3 linked regions of the Thermobifida halotolerans genome follow. The protein of the gene in region 3 interacts with the protein of the main gene of each other region in a pairwise test. Links are inferred from orthologs where the notes say so. Each region holds a gene or a part of one and is shown on either strand. Other genes may lie near its edges.

The links.
Region 1: the proteins of rlmB (region 3) and tsaE interact in binary tests that used the Escherichia coli proteins (3 or more experiments, as listed by UniProt). The link is inferred for Thermobifida halotolerans from one-to-one orthologs.
Region 2: the proteins of rlmB (region 3) and NI17_RS16100 interact in binary tests that used the Escherichia coli proteins (3 or more experiments, as listed by UniProt). The link is inferred for Thermobifida halotolerans from one-to-one orthologs.

What each region holds. Positions count from the first base shown.
Region 1 is NZ_CP063196.1:3,602,884-3,608,068, forward strand. What follows is about bases 685-3,636. They hold tsaE (tRNA (adenosine(37)-N6)-threonylcarbamoyltransferase complex ATPase subunit type 1 TsaE), read right to left. Parts: upstream 2,434-3,636; coding sequence 1,936-2,433; downstream 685-1,935. Other genes in these bases: tsaD (tRNA (adenosine(37)-N6)-threonylcarbamoyltransferase complex transferase subunit TsaD), read right to left, coding at 685-777; rimI (ribosomal protein S18-alanine N-acetyltransferase), read right to left, coding at 774-1,232; tsaB (tRNA (adenosine(37)-N6)-threonylcarbamoyltransferase complex dimerization subunit type 1 TsaB), read right to left, coding at 1,229-1,924; alr (alanine racemase), read right to left, coding at 2,527-3,636. In the rest of the region: more of tsaD, read right to left, coding at 1-684; more of alr, read right to left, coding at 3,637-3,651; NI17_RS16085 (PrsW family intramembrane metalloprotease), read right to left, coding at 3,867-5,185. UniProt on the Escherichia coli protein: Required for the formation of a threonylcarbamoyl group on adenosine at position 37 (t(6)A37) in tRNAs that read codons beginning with adenine.
Region 2 is NZ_CP063196.1:3,608,807-3,613,196, forward strand. What follows is about bases 1,459-4,390. They hold NI17_RS16100 (NAD(P)H-hydrate dehydratase), read right to left. Parts: upstream 3,695-4,390; coding sequence 2,222-3,694; downstream 1,459-2,221. Other genes in these bases: NI17_RS16090 (endonuclease/exonuclease/phosphatase family protein), read right to left, coding at 1,459-1,584; NI17_RS16095 (NUDIX domain-containing protein), read right to left, coding at 1,688-2,170; NI17_RS16105 (DUF4913 domain-containing protein), read left to right, coding at 3,906-4,390. Also shown: NI17_RS16085 (PrsW family intramembrane metalloprotease), read right to left, coding at 1-157; more of NI17_RS16090, read right to left, coding at 574-1,458. UniProt on the Escherichia coli protein: Bifunctional enzyme that catalyzes the epimerization of the S- and R-forms of NAD(P)HX and the dehydration of the S-form of NAD(P)HX at the expense of ADP, which is converted to AMP.
Region 3 is NZ_CP063196.1:4,819,156-4,824,485, reverse strand. Bases 1,329-4,120 are described here. They hold rlmB (23S rRNA (guanosine(2251)-2'-O)-methyltransferase RlmB), read right to left. Parts: upstream 3,313-4,120; coding sequence 2,344-3,312; downstream 1,329-2,343. Other genes in these bases: cysS (cysteine--tRNA ligase), read right to left, coding at 3,382-4,120; NI17_RS21590 (hypothetical protein), read right to left, coding at 1,997-2,197. Outside these bases: NI17_RS21600 (serine hydrolase domain-containing protein), read right to left, coding at 1-365; more of cysS, read right to left, coding at 4,121-4,782; NI17_RS21570 (DUF2637 domain-containing protein), read left to right, coding at 5,185-5,330. UniProt on the Escherichia coli protein: Specifically methylates the ribose of guanosine 2251 in 23S rRNA.

The sequences.
Region 1 (5,185 bases), 1.2 Mb from region 3 along the record:
CACGGCCTTGCGGGTCAGCACGTCGGCGACCGCCTCCTGGAAGGCCGCGGCCACGTCGGGGACGCTGAGCGCGCGTCCCGCCCGGTCGGCGTCCTCCACCCAGCGGGCCACCGCCGTCTTCAACCCGGAGAACGAGAAGTCGTAGCTGCCGTCGCCCCACTTGCCGCGCGGGAAGTGGATCGAGCGGCCGTCGCCGTCGCGGGCCGCGCGGTCGATCGGCGGCCCGCCCGGGTAGGGCAGGTCGAGCAGGCGCGCCACCTTGTCGTAGGCCTCGCCCGCGGCGTCGTCCACGGTCTCGCCGAGCAGGTGCACGTCGGTGGCCAGGTCCCGCACCAGCAGCAGCGACGTGTGCCCGCCGGAGACCAGCAGGGCCACCACCGGTTTGGGCAGCGGGCCGTGCTCCAACTGGTCCACGGCGACGTGGCCGACCAGGTGGTTGACCCCGTACAGCGGCCGGTCCAGGGCCAGGGCGTAGGCCTTGGCCGCCGACAGGCCCACGAGCAGCGCCCCGGCCAGTCCGGGGCCCGCGGTGACCGCGATCGCGTCCACGTCGGACAGCCGCACCCCGGCGCGTTCGGCGGCCCGGCGCACGGTGGGCGTCATCGCCTCCAGGTGCGCGCGGCTGGCGACCTCGGGCACCACCCCGCCGAACCGGGCGTGCTGGTCGACGCTGGAGGCCACCTCGTCGGCGAGCAGTTCGCAGCCGCGCACGAAGGCGACCCCGGTCTCGTCACAGGAACTCTCGATCCCCATGACCAGGGGAGGGACAGTGGTCATCGCTCTTCCTCAACGGGCTCCAGGCGGCGCATGACAACGGCGTCGGCGCCGACGTAGTAACCGGGGCGCACCCCGATCTCGGTGAACCCGAACCGGCGGTACAGGTCCTGGGCGCGCGGGTTGTCCGAGCGCACCTCCAGGAACACCGCGCTGATCCCGCGGCGGCGCGCCTCGTCCAGCAGCGCGGACAGCAGGGTGCGGCCGATGCCGCGCCCCCACCGGTCGGGGGCCACGGCCATGGTCTGCACATCGCCCTCGGGCGGCACCGCGCGCAGCCCCGCGTATCCGACGATCCGTCCCCCGTCGTCCCGGGCGACCAGGTAGTGGCGGTCGGGCTGGGCGAGTTCGTCGCGCAGCATCCCCTCGGTCCAGGCGTCGTCGGGGAACAGTTCGTGTTCCAGCGCCATGACCTCGGCGACGTCGTCGGCGGTCATCGGGCGCAACACGGTACTCATCGGGTCCGCTCCAGTTCGGCCGCCGTGGGCTGGCGCACCCTCTTGGGCGCGCCCGGCTCCCGGGCGTCGGGGCGGCGCAGGTACAGCGGGCGCGGCTCGGGCAGTTCGACGCCGTCGAGCAGCGCGCGTACGGCGAGTTCACCGAGCGCGGCGGCCGACGGGTACAGCGGTTCGACCGCCTCCGGGTCCTGTCCGAAGACGTCGGCGTACAACCGCGCCCCGTGGCCGATCACCGGCGCTCCCCCGGGGTCGACGGCGGCGGGCCGGTCCACGGCGATGTCACCGACCCGGGTGGCGGAGTCGGCGTAGCGCGCCCAGAACACCTCTTTGCGGCGGGCGTCGGTGGCGGCGACGAACGGTCCGGTGCGTCCCGACGCCCACGCGAGGGCGTCCAGGGTGGCCACGCCCACGCACGGCACGCCCAGCGCCTCGGCGAGGGCGTGCGCGGTGGCCAGGCCCACGCGCAGCCCCGTGTAGGGTCCCGGGCCGATGCCCACGGCAACGTGGGTGACGTCGGTCAGCGCGGTGTCGGCCGCGGCCACGACGGAGCGGATCTGGGGGGCGAGCAGTTCGCCGTGGCGGCGGGCGTCGACGGAGGAGCGGGCAGCGCGCACCCGCACACCGTCGGTCCCGGGTTCGCACAGTGCCGTGGTGACGGCGGGGGTGGCGGTGTCAAAAGCCAGAAGCAGCACGGTCGACCAGCCTATTCGAGTTCGTCGGCGGAGAGGGCGGCCAGCGCTGTGCTCCAGCGGGCTCCGACGCGGCGGATCCGCACCGTCCGGGTGTCGTCGGCGTGCCGATCGATGGCGATCTCCAGGCGGTCGTCGCTGAGCCACTCGGCCATCCCCTCGCCCCACTCGACGACGGTCACCGCCTCCTCCATGCCCAGGTCGAGGTCGAGGTCGTCGAGTTCGTCGGGGCCGCCGAGCCGGTAGGCGTCGACGTGCACCAGGTCGGGGCCGCCGCCGAGGTTGGGGTGGGTGCGGGCGATCGCGAAGGTCGGCGAGGTGACGGGGCCGCGCACCCCGAGCCCCTCACCGAGTCCCTGGGTGAAGGTGGTCTTGCCCGCGCCCAGCGGCCCGGAGAGGATGAGCAGGTCTCCGGCGCGCGTCTCGGCCGCGACCGCGCTGCCCAGTGCGCGCATCGCGGTGTCGGTGGCGACGGTGACGGTTGTCGTGTCGGTCAAGGCGGTGTCGGTCATGTCCGTTCGGCTCACGGTGGTCGGCGGAAGGAGACGGGGGGTGTGGTCGCCGTACACCACCAGGGTAGGCACTGCGCGGAGCGCGCCGGACGGTCAGCGCACCGCGCCGGTGTAGGTGCGCGGCACGCGCCGCCCGATGCGGGTGACGATCTCGTAGGAGATGGTGTCCAGGACGTCGGCCCAGTCCTGGGCGGTGGGTTCGCCGTCGTCTCCGGGGCCGAACAGGATCGCGCGGTCGCCGGGGCGGACCGTGTCCTCGCCGATGTCCACGACGAACTGGTCCATGCACACGGTTCCCGCGATGGTGCGGCGGCGACCGGCCACGAGCACGGGGCCCCGGTTGGTGGCCGCGCGGGGCACGCCGTCGCCGTAGCCGAGGGGGACGAGCACCAGGTTGGTCTCGCGGTCGGTGACGTAGCGGTACCCGTAGGAGACGCCGCTTCCGGCGACGGCCCGCTTGCGGCCGACGAGCGCGGCGCTCAGGGTCATGGCGGGGCGCAGGCCCGGAACGGCGAGGTCGGGGATCGGCGACAGCCCGTAGGAGGCGATGCCGGGGCGCACCAGGTCGAACCGGGCGTCGGGCCGGGTCAGGACGGCCGCGGAGTTGGCGATGTGCCGGATCTCGGGGCGCAGTCCGGCCTTGTCGGCGACGGCCAGCGCCTCGTGGAAGGCCTCCAGTTGCGCGGTGGTGGCGGGGTGTTCGGGCTCGTCGGCGCAGGCGAAGTGGGAGAACACCCCGGTGACGGTGGCCACCCCCTCGGCCTCGGCGCGCGCGAGGGCGGCGACCGCGTCCGGCCAGTCGGCGGGGCCGATGCCGCCCCGGTTCAGTCCAGTGTCGGCCTTGAGCTGGACGCGGGCGACGCGTCCGCTGCGCCGGGCCGCGTCGACGACCTCGTCGACGACCCAGGAGGAGCCGACGCCGATGTCGATTCCGGCTTCGATCGCCTCGGTGAGCGGTTCACCCGGGGGGACGAGCCACGCCAGGACGGGCGCGTCGATCCCGGCGGCGCGCAGCCGCAGCGCCTCGGCGATGAACGCGGTGCCCAGCCAGGTCGCTCCTCCGGCGAGCGCGGCCCGCGCGGCGGGGACCATTCCGTGCCCGTAGCCGTCGGCTTTGACCACGCCCATGACCAGCGCGCCCTCGGCCCGCTCGGCGAGCAGGGCGATGTTGCCGCTGATGGCGTCCAGGTCGACCCTGGCTTCGGCGAAAGGTGGCATGCCTGCAAGTCTGGCACGAAACCGGATGATACGGCGCTGTGACCTGCGGGACGTCCCGGCCCCGGGGGGAGGGGCGAGGAAGCCCTGCCCCGGGAGGGCCCGGGACCTCCCCTTCCGGGAAGGCTGGGCAGCGTCCGGGGCCTTCCGGGTGTCTGCCCGTACCGTTCTCCCCGAGGGCCGAGGCCCCGAGCCCCCTCGGGCCGGGGACCCCTCCCTCAGCCTCCCGGCACTGGCGGAACCCCGGCCCCGGAGGCGGCGGGGTCTTCCAGGAGGCGGCTGGTGCTCTTCGGCAGCAGCAGCCCGAGCAGGCCCGCCGCGGCGGCGGGGAGCTGGCCGGGGGCGGCCACGCCCAGGATCGCGCTGACGGTGGCCCTGGGGGTGCGCAGGAAGTGGCGCAGGCTCGGATGGTCACGGGGCACCGTCCAGCCGCTCACCAGCAGCGACGCCAGGGCCAGCGCTCCGGCCAGCGCCCAGCGGGCGTCGGCGGTGGCGAGGGTGGCGAACCAGTCGCCCAGGGCCGTGGCGGTGGCGACCGCGTAGGCCCCACCCGGTCCGGTGCTCGGCGCGTCGAGCGGCGCGGCCACCACGGCCGCCGCGACCGCCGCCGTCGCCAGGGCCGCGGAGGCGGCCAGGCCGAGCCGCTCCGCCAGGTCGCGCGCTTCCTCGCCCAGTTCCGCGCGGTCGGGCACGCGCCGCCACGGCCGCCCCGCGGCACGGGCCGCGCCCATGGCGTGCTCGCGGCGGCGACGCAGGAACCGCCAGGCCGCGCAGAGCGCCACCGGTCCCCGGCTGGCCGCGGCGAGCTGCACCGCGAACTCGTGCAGGACGGACGCCGCCGCCTGGGTGAGAGTCACCGGGAACCGCGCCCAGACCAGGGCGGCCCTGCGGAAGAGGGGAGCGATGTCCCCGGGCAGGTGGGAGCGTCGCCACACCGCGCGGCCGTGGGCCCTGGCGGTGAGCCGCCGCAGCGGGGCCGTTCCCGGCGGGGGCGGCGCGCTCTCCGCGGCGAACCCGAGCATCCGGTGGTCCAGCAGTACCGCGCAGACCAGCAGGACCAGCAGCAGCCAGCGGGTCGCCGCCCCGTTGCCGTAGAGCGCGAAGACCGCCGAGGTGAGCGCGGTGGGTTCCAGGCCCGCCAGTACCGCGTTGTGGTTGAGGTGCTCCAGCGCGGCCGCGCCGAGGGCGAGCGGCGGCAGCAGCCACAGTCTGGCCCCGTACAGGCCGCGCCCCACGACGGCCAGGCCGAGTGCGGCGCCGACCAGACCGGTGGTGACGGCGTGCCCGGAGAAGCGGATGCCCGTGCCCGGCAGGTCCACCCAGCCGGGAAGCGGGGTGAGCAGCCCGCCCTGCGGCAGCAGCGGGTCGGGGAGCCCGCCGAACAGCAGGGTGCGCGCGAGCGTCTCCGCGAGCTGGAAGCCCGCGCCGCAGGCCGCCGCGGCCAGCAGGTAGTCCACGGCGGCGAAGCGCCGCAGTCGGTGCCGCGCCACCAGCCAGAACAGCAGAAGCGGAGTGAACTTGGCGATCTCCTCGACGG
Region 2 (4,390 bases), 1.2 Mb from region 3 along the record:
CCGCGGCGGTGATCCGCTCGATCAGGGAGGTGTCGCGCGATGCGGTGAACGGCGCCACCACCTTGCGGTCGAGTTCGATCCAGCCCCGGTCGAACTCGGTGGCGGTGGCGCAGATCCGCAGTACCAGATCGCGCGTGAGCATGGCCTGCTGGTCCATGGCCTCGTTTTCCCGTGTCCGGTGTGGTGGCACAACACGTCGCGCCGGAGCGGTCCGGCGAAGTGCCTACGTTATCGCGACGAATCCACCCTTTTTCAAGACGTCCGGCGGTTCTGTCCCACCCCGCGAACGGCACGCGCGCCGCTGTTTCCGGAATCGCCGAACGCACCGGACATCAGTCCGATGCCGGGAGGCCGGGGAGGGGATGCGGTGTTCCGGGTGGGGAGGCACGGGGTGGCGGCGGGCGGTCGGGGCGTCCCGGCGCCGCGTCCGCCCGCGTCTCCGCCTTCCCGCGCTTTCCGGGGTGGTCCGTACCGGGGTGTCGGGGTGTGGTGTCCGGTGTTCTTCCGGGTGGTCCGGCTGCGGGGGCGCGGGTGGGTCGGCGCCGGGGGCGCCTGGGAACCGATGCCGGGAAGTCAGTCTCCGGGGAGGACGAGGTCGGCCAGCACGGCGAGGTGGTCGCTGCCGGGGACGGGGTGGACGCCGGTCCGCGCGGTCCGGACGCGCGTGTCCACCAGGACGTGGTCGAGGACCAGACCGGGGCTGCCCCGTGCCGGCCAGGTGGTCGTGAGGCCGTTGCCGACGGCGGCGGCCGCGTCGGTGTAACCGGAGGCGAGCAGGTCCCGGAAGGCGGAGTGGTCGTGGGTGGCGTTGAAGTCCCCGGCCAGGATGCGGACCGTCCCGGCGGGCTCGGCCCGCGGCAGGTCCTCCAGGTAGGCGGTCCACTCCCGGGCCGGGGCCGCCCCCAGGGGCGGGAACGGGTGGACGGAGACGACTTCCACGGCGGGTGCTCCGGGGATCTCGACGCCCGCCCACGGCATCGCGGGCTCGTACCGGGTCGGCCCGGGCAGCGCGGTGAGCGGGTACCGGGAGTACAGGCCGCCGCCGGAGGCTCCGGGCAGGGCGTCGACCACCGCGTGCGGCAGCGGCTCGTCGAGTCCCGCCTCGGCCAGGGCGCGCGCCGCGTCGGGGGTGAGCTCCTGGACGCTGAGCAGGTCGGCGCCGGTGGTCCGGACCAGTTCGACGACGGTGCGCGCGTCCGCCCGGCCCAGCGCCATGTTCAGGGTGAGCACCCGCAGGGTCGGCCCGTCGGGGGCGGGGGCGGGCGGGGCGTCGGTGAGGGCGCGCGGCAGGAGGAAGGCCGCGAACGCGACGGCGACCGCCACGGCGGCCGCCACAGGCTGCCAACACCGCGTCAGGAGGGCCGCCGCCAGCGGCAGCACCGCCGTGGCCGCCGCGTACGGGGTGAGGGCCACGACCATGGCCAGGGGGTACCCTCCGTCCAGGCCGAGTCCGCGGACGAGCGCCCACAGCGCCCAGGGCAGCAGGAGCAGCCACGCGAGCGCGCCCGGCAGCCGCCACCGGCGGCCCCCGCCGCTCTTCGGCCGCCTCTCCGTCGGCGGGGTGGCGTTGGCGCTGCGGTCCACGGGCTCTCCCCTCGTCGCACTCCGCGCTCGGCGCCGCACGTGACGGCCCGAGGGATGGGATGCGTCCGGGACGCGCGGGGTTCGCGCTCCGTGACCCCGTGCCTCAGCTCCGCAGTTCGCGGGCGCGCCGCAGGCCGAGTCCGACGACGTCGGCGACGAAGGTGTGCCCGGGGTCCTCCGGGGTGGTCAGCATGTCCAGGCGGGACTCGTCGACCCAGGCGAACCCGGTGTGCCTGTCCGGTTCCAGCACGGGCGCGCCGAGGTCGCCCTCGACCCGCACCAGGTAGTCCACCTCGAACCGTTCGACCCCGTCGTCGGGGGTCCAGGCGAGGCGGCACAGTTCGGCGAGGACGCCGGTGAGCCGCCAGCCGGTCTCCTCGCGGACCTCCCGCTCCAACGCCTCGACGACGCCCTCCCCGGCCTCGACGTGTCCGCCGACGATGTCCCAGGCGTTGGGGAAGAGCGCGCGGTCCGGCGAGCGCCGCTGGACGAAGGCGCGCCCCTCCGCGTCGACGACCACGGCTCCGACCACCCAGCGGCGCCCGTCGTCGGTCTCCGGTATCTCGATTCCCTCCGCGATCTCCATAAGGGTGATCCTGGCAGCACGGGGCCGCGCTCCGCGTCCGCGCCCCCGGTGTCACAGTCCTCCGTCGACCGCCGCGAGCGCTCCCGGGATCGCGTCGAACAGGTCGGAGGCGCTGACGGGCGCGCCGTCGTGGGCGGTGCGGGCGGCCAGGCCGTGCAGGTAGGCGCCGCACGTGGCGGCCTCCCACGGGGCCAGTCCGGTCGCCAGCAGCGCCCCGATCATGCCCGCCAGCACGTCCCCGCTTCCCGCGGTGGCCAGCAGCGGCGTGCCCGTCGGGTTGGCCGCCACCGGCGCCCCCGGTTCGGCGACGAGTGTCGTGGAGCCCTTCAGCAGCACGGTGCAGCCGTACTCCTCGGCGGCGCGGACCACGTGGTCCAGCCGGTTCGCCTCGATGTCGGCGCGTTCGGCCCCCGGCAGCAGCCGGGCCAGCTCCCCGGCGTGCGGGGTGAGCAGCGTGGGGGCGCCGCGTCCGCGCACCAGCTCCGGGGAACGCGCCAGCAGGGTGGTGGCGTCGGCGTCCACCAGCACCGGCACGTCGGTGTCCAGCACCGCCGCCAACTCCGCCGCGGCCGTCGGATGCAGTCCCCGTCCCGGACCGATCACCCATGCCGCCACCCGCTTCGGCAGGCTGGCGACCGGGTCCATGGGGTCCAGGACCGACACCACCGCCTCCGGCCAGCGGCTCACCACCTCGCGTGCCACGCCCTGCTGCCCCGTGTAGCGCAGCATGCCCACGCCGGTGCGCAGCGCGCCCCCCGCGGCGAGCACCGCGGCCCCGCGGTAGCGGTCGCTGCCCGCGGCCAGTCCGAGCACGCCCCGGCGGTACTTGTCGGTCTCCGCCTCGGAGCGCGGCAGCAGTGCGGCGACGTCGGCGGCCTGCGGGGCGACCACGCGCGGCTCGGGCAGCTCCCCCGCCAGCCCGATGTCCACGAACTCGACCACCCCGGCGCGCTCCGCTCCGGGGTCGACGAACAGTCCCGGCTTGTGGGTCCCGAAGGTGACGGTGACGTCGGCGCGCACGCTGGCCCCGGGGACCGCGCCGGTGTCGGCGTCGATCCCGCTGGGCAGGTCCACCGCGACCACGGCGGCGTAGGTCGACTCGGTCAGCGCGGCCAGGTGGGCGTACGGCTCGCGCAGGGCGCCCCGCGCGCCGATCCCCACGAGTCCGTCCACGACGAGGTCGGCGGCGGCGACGAGCGCCTCGGCCTCCTCCACCGAAGCGCTCCGACCGCCGGCGGCGCGCAGCGCGGCCAGCCCGCGCCGGTGGGCGGACCCACCCGCCGCGACCGCGGCCACCGAGGCCCCCCGCCGGGCCAGTTCGGCCCCCGCGAAGAGCGCGTCCCCGCCGTTGTCTCCGCTGCCGACCAGCAGCACCACCCGCGCCCCGTACACCCGGGGCAGGATGCGCACGCAGACCGCGGCCAGCCCGGCGGCCGCCCGCCGCATCAGGGCGCCGTCCGGAAGCCGCGCCATGAGCGCGTTCTCGGCCGCGCGGACGGTTTCCACGGTGTGTGCGGTGCGCATGCTCTCCCCCATCCGGTCGGTTCTCGGGTACGCCGCACGTTATGCCCGCCTCCCGGTGCGATCATGATGGGGCGGCCCCATCATGGGGACGCGCCGTGGCGGCCCCACCCGGCTACCCCATCCGCGTACATGTGCCACCGTTGTCTCCTGGTTTACTTTTTCCACCGCGAAGATCAGTCGTCATTCATCGAGCAGCAGCACGGACACTTCCATGACCTACACCGACGACCGTGTCACCACCGAATCCGGCTTGACCGACCGCGTCTCCCTCCTGCAGAACGCCATGCACAAGCTCGGCGCGGACGTCATCCGGCTGCAGACCCAGCTCACCGAGATCGCGACCGCGGCTCCGCCGAAGCAGCAGGAGCGCTCCTCCACGTCGCAGTTCATCTTCAACCTGTCCCGCGAGGAGTACCGGGGGGAACTCGCCGCCCTCGTCTCCTGGGTGAACGACTTCCTGATGCCGGTCTACGCGGGTCCGGCGACCCGCTGGTGCCCCTCCTGGTGGGAGCACCACGAGGCGGTGGGGCGGCTGCACGCGGTGCGCCTGGCCTACCTGGAGCTGACCGACACCGCCGTCTCCGGGCCGTCCGGGCCGGGCGTCTGGCACCGCGACCACCTGGATCCCGCCCTGGACCGGCTGTTCGCGTCCGACGGTCCCTTCGCCGACTGCCTGGGGCCCACCGGCCACCACCC
Region 3 (5,330 bases):
GTCACCGGGTTCAGGCGGGAGGTGTGCGTGAGGATCTGCCGGGCGGTCACCGCGCCCCCCGGATAGCTGCCGGGGAAGTAGTGGGACATGGGCGCGTCGAGGTCCAGCATGCCTTCGGCGACCGCCCGCCCGACCAGCGGCCAGGTAGCCATGACCTGGGTGAGCCCGGCCACGTCGTAGTACGTGTCGGGTGCGGTGACCGCCTCCCCGCACTCGATGCCGACGCGGCCGATCGCGATGAACTCCCACAGCCCTCCGGAGCCGACCACCGCCACGCCGCCGGGCAGCCATCCGGCGTCGACCATGACCTTGAGGACCCCTCGCAACTCCGCGCCGGTGCCCGCTACCCACTCCCCGTCACGCACACGTCTCCCCCTTTTCGTCTCCCGGATTCGCGGAAACCCATCCCCCCGGATACCCCGACCGGCGGGGATCTCACTCGGCCGCAATACGGACAGACCCTTTCCGGCGGGTAAAAATTCGGTCTTGCTCGACCGGTCCGCGCTGACCGGGAAGAACTGCCCACTGTCCGAGCGTGACCGCGATAAACACCCCAGATTGGCAGTGTCCGACTCACCGCGCACCGAACGGGAAAACGGGTTTCGGACGGGGCGGTGTGCGGGGGGCGGCGGCAACTCCACGAAGAACTGGGTGTACTGGCCCGGTGCCGCATGATTTTTCCGGGTTCTGGCGGTGGGGTGCTCATGGGGGGTACGGGGGCCGCGAACCGGTCCCGGGCCAGGGGTATTCCAGTTCGGCCCCTGGGGTGGGCGCCACGGGTTGCCCGTGGGAGCCCGCCCCGGACGGCTGGGGTGGACTGCCTCCCCTCCCCGGCCCGAGCCCGCGCCCGCGCCCGCCGCGGAGTCGGACGCTCGAGTCCCGGTGAGGAAAGGACAGAGCTGCCGGACCTCCCGGCCGACGCGCATCCTGGTGCCTGGTTCACCGGCCTCAACCGATGCCGAGGTCCCCTTCGGCCGCGAGGCGCGGCAGCTTCGGAGTCGGTTCGGGGCCGGGGAGGGATCGTCCTTTTCCCTCCGGGCGGGGCGAGGGCTCGCTGGACTTCGGCGGTGGGATTTCTCGTGAGGCGTCGGACGCGCGAGGACCGCAGCCAGCAGCGTGGCGGACATGGCCAGCAGACGCATGGCACTCCTGGGAGACAGGTGCCCTGTGGGAGCAGGACACGGGCGAAATCCGCGACCGTAGGATCTGAAGGTCCACGCCGCCCCCGGAAGAGGACCCGGACCGAATCGGCTGTCAGTCCCGCGCTCCGTCGTCGGCGCACCGCCCGCGTCCTGCTCCGACTGTGCGAGGCCAGAGGTTTGACCGCGGAGCAGGCCGCCACCGAAGCGAAGGAGCGCAGTCCTGAGCGCGCCTGGTCAGAGACGGAGTCACCAGGATCGGGATGCGAAGGATCTTGAGGCTGCGTGACGTCGACGTGCAGGCGCTGCTGGACGTGTACGGGGTGACCGGCCAGGAGACCCGGGAGGCGTACCGGCGCCTGGCTCGGGAGGCACCCCAGACCGGGTGGTGGGTTGGTTACCGGGACGTGCTCGGCTCCGGGCGTATGTCGACCTGGAGACCGAAGCGCCACGGATTCGCACGTCCGAACCGGCGGTCATTCCTGGCGTTCTCCAGACCGCGAACTACGCCAGAGCACTCGTCAGGGGCGGTGGCGTCGCTCCCGACGACCAGGCGGAGCGGCGGGTGGAGGCACCGATGATGCACAAGCAGACCTTGGGCCGTCCGAACTCGCCGCGGGTCTGGGTGATCACCGATGAGATGGACTCCCACATCACCGACTGGCGCAAGTCCGGCCACAGCACGGACACCGGCCAGAACTGCGTGGAGATCGCCGACCTGCCCGGCACCACTGCTGTTCGCGACTCGCAGCACCCGGCGGAAGGGCACCTGGAGTTCCCGGCCGCCGAGTGGGCGGGGCTGCTGGGTTGCGGTGCGCACCGGCGGTCTGTAACCGCTGTGAAGAAAGCCCTCGCTCTCAGAGGGCGAATTCGAGGGGGCGTCGCAACACTGCTGATCGACTGGCCACGGCCAGGCGCTCGGCCGGGGTCTCCCAGCCGAGCGCTTTGCGTGGGCGCGAGTCCAGCTCGGCGGCGACCTCCTCCAGACGCTGCCGGTCGCCCACGGCTGGAGTGTTGATCCTGACGAACACGGGCCGGAACCGCTGGTCACAGCCCACTTCCGGCAAGATCGTCGCTGCTGCCCGAGTGGAGCCGACGAGGGGACTTGAACCCCTAACCTGCCGCTTACAAGGCGGCTGCTCTGCCAATTGAGCTACGCCGGCCGGTGTCGGAACACCCAGGGGGAATGGTACCGGTTTCGGGTTCACTCCGCTGCCGTGCGGCGGCGGGCCACCTCGTAGAGGGCCACTCCGGCGGCCACCGAGGCGTTGAGGGACTCCACGCCTCGGATCGGGATGGAGACCACGACGTCGCAGGTCTCACGCACCAGACGGGACAGCCCCCTGCCCTCGGAGCCCACGACGACCACGAGCGGTTCGGTGGCCAACTCCAACTGGTCGAGACCCGTGTCGCCCTCGGCGTCCAGACCGGCGACGAAGAATCCCGCCTCCTGGTACTGCCTGAGCGTGCGGGTCAGGTTGACAACCTGCGCCACCGGCAGGCGGGCCAGTGTTCCCGCCGACGCCTTCCACGCGGCCGTGGTGACGCCCGCGGCGCGCCGCTCGGGCACCAGCAGTCCGTTCGCGCCGAACGCCGCCGCCGAACGCGCGACCGCACCCAGGTTGTGGGGGTCGGTGACCCCGTCCAGGGCGACCGCCAGCGGGGTCGTCTCGCCCCTGCGCGCCTCGTCGAGCAGGTCCTCGGCCGTCCAGTACTCGTAGGGGCGCACCTGGAGGATCATCCCCTGGTGCGCGGCCTTGGGCAGCCCGTTGCCCTCGCAGCGCCGGTCCAGTTCGGCCCGGGTGACCTCGGAGACCGCGACGCCCTGCTGTCCGGCGAGCCTGGCGGCCTCGGTGATCCGCTCGTCGGGGTCGAGGCTGTTGGCCAGCAGCAGCCGCGTCGCGGGCACCCTGGCGCGCAGCGCCTCCACCACCGGGTTGCGGCCGATCAGCAGCTCCGAGCCGTCCCGGCGGCGCAGCGCGGCCCCGTTGTCGCCCGCGACACGCACCGGTGTCGCGGGCCTGCTGGCGCTCCGGTCGGCCCTGGCCCGCTGCTTGTCGGCGTACCAGTGCCGCTTCTCGGCGGGAAGTGTGCCCTTCTTGCCCTCAAGCGCGCGGCGGCCCTTGCCGCCGCTGCCCTTGGTGGGACCCTTCTTCGTCCTCTTCGACGGCATGTCCTGATTCCTCGATTCGACGTCGGTGGGCAGGCCGGGTGTTCCCGGCCGCACCGACGGGTCGACGTCCTAGTCGCGCTTGAGTTCCCAGCGCGGTCCCTGGGGGGTGTCCTCGACGGCGATCCCCGCCTCGGCGAGTTGGTCGCGGATCTGGTCGGCGGTGGCGTAGTCCTTGCGCCTGCGCGCGGCCTGGCGCTGCTCCAGCACCACCGACACCAGCGCGTCGACCACCCCGCGCAGCCCGGAGTCGTCGGATCCGGCCCACTGCGGCGACAGCGGGTCCAGGCCGAGGACCGCGAGCATCGCCCGGAGCCGTCCCGCGATCTCGGCCGCGCGCTCCTTGGCGCCCTCGGCGAGCGCGGAGTTGCCCTCGCGCACGTGCGTGTGGGCGACCGCCAGCGCCTGGGGCACGCCGAGGTCGTCGTCGAGTGCGGCGGCGAACTCGTCGGGCACCGGCACCCCCTCGGGCACCGGTCCGGCGATCTCGTTCACCCGGACGAGGAAGTTCTCGAAACGCTGGTAGGCGGTGGCCGCCTCGCGCAGCGACTCCTCGGAGTAGTCCAGGTTGGAGCGGTAGTGGGCCTGGCCCAGGTAGTAGCGCAGCTCGACCGGGCGGACCCGCCGGGTCACCTCGGGGATCAGCAGCGAGTTGCCCAGCGACTTGCTCATCTTCTCGCCGCCGGTGGTGAGCATCCCGTTGTGCAGCCAGTAGCGGGCGAACCCGTCCCCGGCCGCGTTGGACTGCGCGGACTCGTTCTCGTGGTGCGGGAAGACGAGGTCGACACCGCCGCCGTGGATGTCGAACGTGGAACCGAGGTACTTGGTGGCCATCGCCGAGCACTCCAGGTGCCAGCCCGGACGCCCCGGTCCCCACGGGGTGGGCCAGGAGGGCTCACCGGGACGGGCGCCCTTCCACAGGGCGAAGTCGCGGGGGTCGCGCTTGGCGCGCGCGTCGCCGTCCTCGGTCGCACGCATCTCGTCGACACGCTGGTTGGACAGCGAACCGTACCTGGGATACGAGGCGACGTCGAAGTAGACGTCGCCGGAGCCGTCCTCGGCCGCGTAGGCGTGACCGCGTTCGACGAGCCGCCGCATCAGTTCGACCATCTCGGGGACGTGCCCGGTGGCGCGCGGCTCCACGGTGGGCGGCAGGCAGCCCAGCACGTCGTAGGCGTGGCTGAAGGCGCGGTGGTTGCGCTCGCTCACCTCCCACCACTGCACGCCCTCGGCGGCGGCGACCCGGAGGATCTTGTCGTCGATGTCGGTGACGTTGCGGCAGAAGACCACCTGGTAGCCGCGGTGGAGCAGCCAGCGGCGGAGGATGTCGAAGCTCACGCCCGAGCGGATGTGCCCGATGTGCGGGGGAGCCTGCACCGTGGCGCCGCACAGGTACAGCGAGACACATCCCTCGCGAAGCGGGACGAAGTCACGGACCTGGCGGGTTCGGGTGTCATAGAAGCGCAGACTCACGCTGCCCAGGGTAGCCGTTTCCCGGCCCTCTCTGCGATCCTCCCGGACCGCTGTACGTCGCGCCCGCGTCCGCCGCGTGGGGGCGGGATGATCCGTGAAGCGGTCGGCACGTAATTGCCCGAGGTTCCTCGACCGAAGCCGTGACGTGGCGCACGGGACCGATCGGCTCTTCGCACACCTCTCTTCCCCGCGGCGCCTGCCAACTGGGAGAACCGGAAGAGCCCCGGGGCGCACGCCGTGGCGTCTCCTACCGTTTTCGGCCGGGAACCTCGTGCTAGCAGCCGGTTCTGGGCTAGCCTGCGCACGATGGCAGCTCAATCCTCCCGACCCTCCCGAGCCGCCCGCCGCACGGCGCCCCCGCCGAACGCGACGGGCGGGTCGCCGCGTTCGGCTGTCATCGTGATGGCCGTTCTCGGTGTCGCCGTGATCGCGTCCTGCGCCGTCCTGCTGTCCTACAACGGCATCTACCAGGTCGCCGTGCGGGGCGGCGCCGACGGGTGGACCGCGCACCTGTACCCGGCGCTGTTCACCCTGCTGCTGCTGATGGC